DNA from 2 places in the Halomonas sp. BL6 genome. Region 2 is predicted to be linked to the other one. Evidence: predicted binding sites of a transcription regulator. Region 2 holds the regulator's gene; the other holds the start of a gene.
The links. The regulator FliA, encoded in region 2, starts transcription of late flagellar genes. The targets are predictions, from matches to a motif close to CTAAAGTTNNNNNNNNNNCNGCCGATA.
Positions count from the first base shown of each region.

Region 1: a site for FliA is predicted at 887-913, ahead of fliD (flagellar filament capping protein FliD). Genes of this name have one in related genera too.

Region 1 is NZ_VDGL01000002.1:90,394-92,799, reverse strand. It holds gene FHJ80_RS03965 (hypothetical protein) at 322-642, opposite strand; gene fliD (flagellar filament capping protein FliD) at 1,034-2,389, shown strand.
Region 2 is NZ_VDGL01000006.1:50,041-52,446, forward strand. It holds gene FHJ80_RS13195 (hypothetical protein) at 1-172, shown strand, start outside; gene FHJ80_RS13200 (flagellar protein FlhE) at 321-680, shown strand; gene FHJ80_RS13205 (RNA polymerase sigma factor FliA) at 707-1,414, shown strand; gene FHJ80_RS13210 (motility protein A) at 1,448-2,263, shown strand; gene FHJ80_RS13215 (OmpA family protein) at 2,268-2,406, shown strand, end outside.

The DNA of each region.
Region 1 (2,406 bases), on a different contig from region 2:
AGACAAGGTTCCCTCAGCGGAACGCTGACGGACATTACGCAAATCGATAAAAAGCCTGCTACGCTAAAAGCACCCGTTGAAGGGAAGCAACCCTTTGATTTCCATGAAACGCAAAAGCAAGGAGTGCCATTATGCGTAACATCATCTATATCATCGGCCTGATCGTTGTCGTGCTGTTTATTCTTTCGCTGTTAGGGCTGCGCTAAGCGGTTCTCTCAGAATCGAAGCATTAGTACTGAAATATCAGTGCTAACGCAGCGCGACATCAGCATCTGCCAACGCCCGCTTTCTCAGCGGGCGTTTTCATATCGCTAATGATGCTCAAGCGCAGTCGGCGGCACCTTGACCAAACATATCGAACATTAGCTCTCGGCCCAATGGCGTCAACACCAAGCGGCCATAGTCATTGAACATGGCGGCGTCGCTCTTTTCCAAGGTGGTTTGGCAAATCGCCCAGCGCGGGTGCTGCTGGCGAAGCCTATCCAGCTCTTGGCGGGACAGACCTCGCTGTGTCAGTGTGATGGTTTCGAGCACGTGTCCGCTCTCATACAGCATTTCGGCTACGCTGGAGAGACAGTGTCGTAAGCTGCGCTGAATATGGAAGGAGGCGGTCGACGCAGAGGGTAACGCTTCGGCGGGCATGGGGGGAGGCTCCTGCATTCGCAGCAAAATGGGTGTGCTGCAGTGCATTATAATGCAGGAGGGGGATTAGACCAAGGTCTATATTTCGTGAGGCTCTCAGCGCTTTCTGAGCGGTACCCATAGCTAACTGTCAAGAAAATGAAGTCTTTAAGGTCTATGGTTGATACAAGTTATCCAATGACTGGCGTGAGATTCTTCACGTTACTTGTATTTACATATAGAAACTTAAAAGTTCGTCATACTGGTTAAGTAGTGCTGTGCACTGCCGAAAAATATAAGATAAAGAAAACGGTTAATGATGTTAAGAAATGTCGACTGCGCTAGAAAATACGTTGCCTCTTGATTAGGAGTGACTAATAGCGAGTAAAAACGCACCAATAAAGGCTTGATTATGGCTTCTATTACATCGTTAGGTATTGGTTCTGGCTTGGATCTCAATGGCTTACTGACGCAACTGCAGCAGGCGGAACGTGCCAAACTCGAACCCATCCAGCAACAGATCGAAACAGAGCAGGCGCAAATTTCTGCTTATGGGCAGTTGCAAAGCGCGCTCTCTGCTTTTCAGGCGTCGGCTAAAGCATTGAACGAGCAGGACGCTTTTCAAAGTCTAAGTACGAGTGTGGAAGGGGGTGCCGTTGCTGCTGTGAGTAGCAATGATGCCCAGCCAGGCCAGTACGATATCCAAGTCGATCAGCTAGCCACGGCAGGCAGTTTAGTCACGGAGCGTTTAGACGCCCCGGATGTGGCACTTGTCTCTGGTCAACAAACGCTGTCTTTTTCTCTCGCTGATGGTGCCATAGACCCCATTGTGATCGAGGATGGAAGCACGCTCAATGACATGCGGGATGCTATCAACGCACAAAGTGATGGACGTTTGAGTGCCTCGATCATTAATGATGGGGAAGGGTATCGTCTTTCTGTGAATGCAACGGAAACAGGAGCTGCGGCCAGCATTCAAAGCACTAATTTTTCACAAATTTTAGACGCGAATGTTGCCACTAGCGACACGCAGGTGGTGCAAGCAGGTCAGGATGCGGCGTTCAATGTCAACGGTATTGATATCGTCAGTGCCACCAATCGCATTGAGGATGCTATTCAAGGCGTGACGCTGACCCTATCAGAAGCCAACGCCAGCAGCACTTTGACGGTGTCTCAGGACAGTGAGGCAATTCGTGAGCAGATCACGGCGTTTGTCGATGATTACAACGCGCTGAAAAATACCATTGGCAGCCTGACTGCCTATAATCCGGAAAGCGATAGTGCGGGCGAGCTGAATGGTGACAGCGCCACACGGGCAGTCGAAACTACCTTGCGCCAAGCACTAAGTCGTAGCCTTGGAGGGGATGGCTTCAATATGCTTTCCGATATTGGCATCTCTCTTCAGTTGGATGGAACGTTAGCAATCGATGATGAGCAGCTTGATGGCATCATCGCTAATCAACCCGATCAGTTAATGGACTTCTTTGCAGGCACCTCCAGTGAGGATGGCATGGCAGGACAAATTTCAGCGACGATCGAACAGCTCGTCGGGCCAAGCGGACGACTGGAAAACGCTGTGAGCAGCTCAGAGCGTCGGGTTTCGTCGCTAAACGATCGCTTCGCGACAACGGAAAGCCGTATCGACCAAACGGTTGAGCGCTACCGGGCTCAGTTCGCCGCGATGGACAGCATGGTAGGTCAAATGAATCAGACCAGCGCCTACCTGACTCAGCAGCTTGCGACACTAGGCCAGATAGGCCAAAACTAAACTCGAATACGAAGTCA
Region 2 (2,406 bases):
CGATGGCTTTGCCAGCATGTACCGTGTGCTTCGAAAAGTGCGAGAGCATGGCGGTCCGCGACGCCTGCTGGCACTCCATGAACCGCACCTGCCGCGTCAGGGGCTGCTGGAGAACTTGCGTGACGCCGCCGCTTACTATTTGGATATCGAGCTTTTGTTGCTTGCACGTTGAGACAGATGATCGGCTTGCTGTCGTTAGCGACCTACGCCGAATAGAGGGCCCGCGTATGAGGCTATTTGCCCGACAGACGTTGATAAAAGCCGTAAAGTTGTTAACAGTGAAAAGGGTGAGACCCTGCGCAGCGATGCTGGCAACCATCATGTGGGTCGTTAGCGCCGAGGCGGCAACGGGTAGCTGGAGCCGAGACGTGCCTGGCGTGTTGGTCGCCATGAGCGACCGCACCAGTCAGAGCCAGGCCATTTCGCCACCAGCAGGCATCCCGCTGGGAGGAGCGACGCTAACGCGCGTGCAGTGGCGGTTCGACACCCCACCGAGTCACCCCGTCAACGCTTGGTTGTGTCACCCTGAGCGCTGCGTGGCACTGTCGGGCATGCGTGGCAGTACCACTGCGCTGGAAGGCATGTTGGCAAATGCGCCGCTGCACTTTCGGTTTGCACTGTCGCCGGGCCAGCGGCCAGTGAGGGTGCAGGGGCTACAGGTAATAGTGAATTATCGGTAAAGGCCGTTCAGCCGCGAGGCACGAGGATGTATACAGCACAAGGCAGGATCAAACAAAGTGAGCTGTTGACCCAATACATGCCACTGGTGCGACGTCAGGCCTTAACGCTGCAGGTAAGATTGCCCGCAAGTATTGAGCTAGATGATCTGATCCAGGCAGGCATGGTGGGGCTATTAGAGGCGCTGGGACGCTTCGATGCTGCCCAGGGTGCCACGTTCGCGACGTTCGCCAGCCAGCGGATTCGCGGTGCCATGATGGACGAGCTGCGCACTCGCGACTGGCTGCCGCGCAGCGTACGTCGTTCGGCGCGGGCAGTGGACGATGCTGTACGCCGCTTGGAGCAGCAGTTGGGCCGCCCCCCTGAAGAGGGTGAAATTGCCCGCGAGCTGGAGATGCCCCTGAGCGAGTACCAGCAGCTGTTGAATGACACCAACAGTGGTCAACTGCTGCCGTTCGAAGAGCTGGTCGCCGATGGCGGTGAGCCGGCGGGTGACGATGCCCAGCATCGGCCGTTTGACCAATTGCTTGATGAGCAGCAGCGACACACCTTGATCGAGGCCATCGAGGCATTGCCCGAGCGTGAAAAGCTGCTGATGGCGCTCTATTACCAAGAAGAGATGAACCTTAAAGAGGTCGGCGCGGTGCTGGGCGTCACCGAATCGCGGGTCTCCCAGCTACACAGTCAGGCGGTGAGCCGTCTGCGCGCGCGTTTACGCGATCACGATGAATCCTAATACCCACTCACCCTACTCGGCGAGGAGCCGTTGATGAACCCATCTACGTTGATCGGTATCTTTGCCAGCATGTTGCTGCTGGTAAGCGTGCTGTTCTTTACTGCAGAGTCGCCCGAAAGTTTTATCAATGTGCCGGGACTGGCCATCGTCATCACCGGTACGCTGGCGGCGACCTTCATCAGCTATCCGTTGAAAGAAGTGCTGCGAGTGGTGCGTTTGGTGGGCTTGGTGTTCCGCCGTGAGAATACCTATGTGCGGGACGACATCAACGAGCTGGTGTCCATGTCGCGGCTCTGGTTCAAAGGTGACGTGCGGGCCGTCGAACGGGAGCTCGAGCACACCCGCAACCCGTTTCTACGAACCGGTATTCAACTTGTGATCGCCAATACCAAAGAGGATGAGATTTTCGACATGCTGCGCTGGCGTATCGCCCGCTTGAAAGCCCGCGAACACGCCGAAGCGCAAATTTTTCGCACCATGGCGACCTACGCGCCCGCTTTCGGCATGATCGGCACGTTAGTGGGGCTGGTCAACATGCTCGAAGTCATGGATGCCGGAGACCTTCAGGTCATCGGCCCCCGCATGGCGGTAGCACTGCTGACCACCTTCTACGGTATCTTGCTGGCCAACCTCGTGTTCAAGCCCATCGCCGTCAAGCTGGAGCGGCGCACCGAGGAGCGGTTGATTACCATGAACATGGTGCTCGAAGGGATTTCATTGATCACCAAGCGCCGCTTGCCATCGTTCATTGAAGAGACGCTCAACTCCTTCGTAGCGAACTACCATGATGAGATCCGGGACGCCAACGTCAAACCCCGCCCCGACGTTGGCTCCGCATTGAAAGGGTAGCGCCATGCTTGATCGCGACTCACGGCATGCCCTGGAGCTGCCCGCTGCAGTGGGTGAGAGTGACGAGAGCTGGCTAACCAGCTACTTGGACGTACTCACACTGCTCATCACGCTGTTCGTTCTGCTGCTAGCCTTGGCGCCGC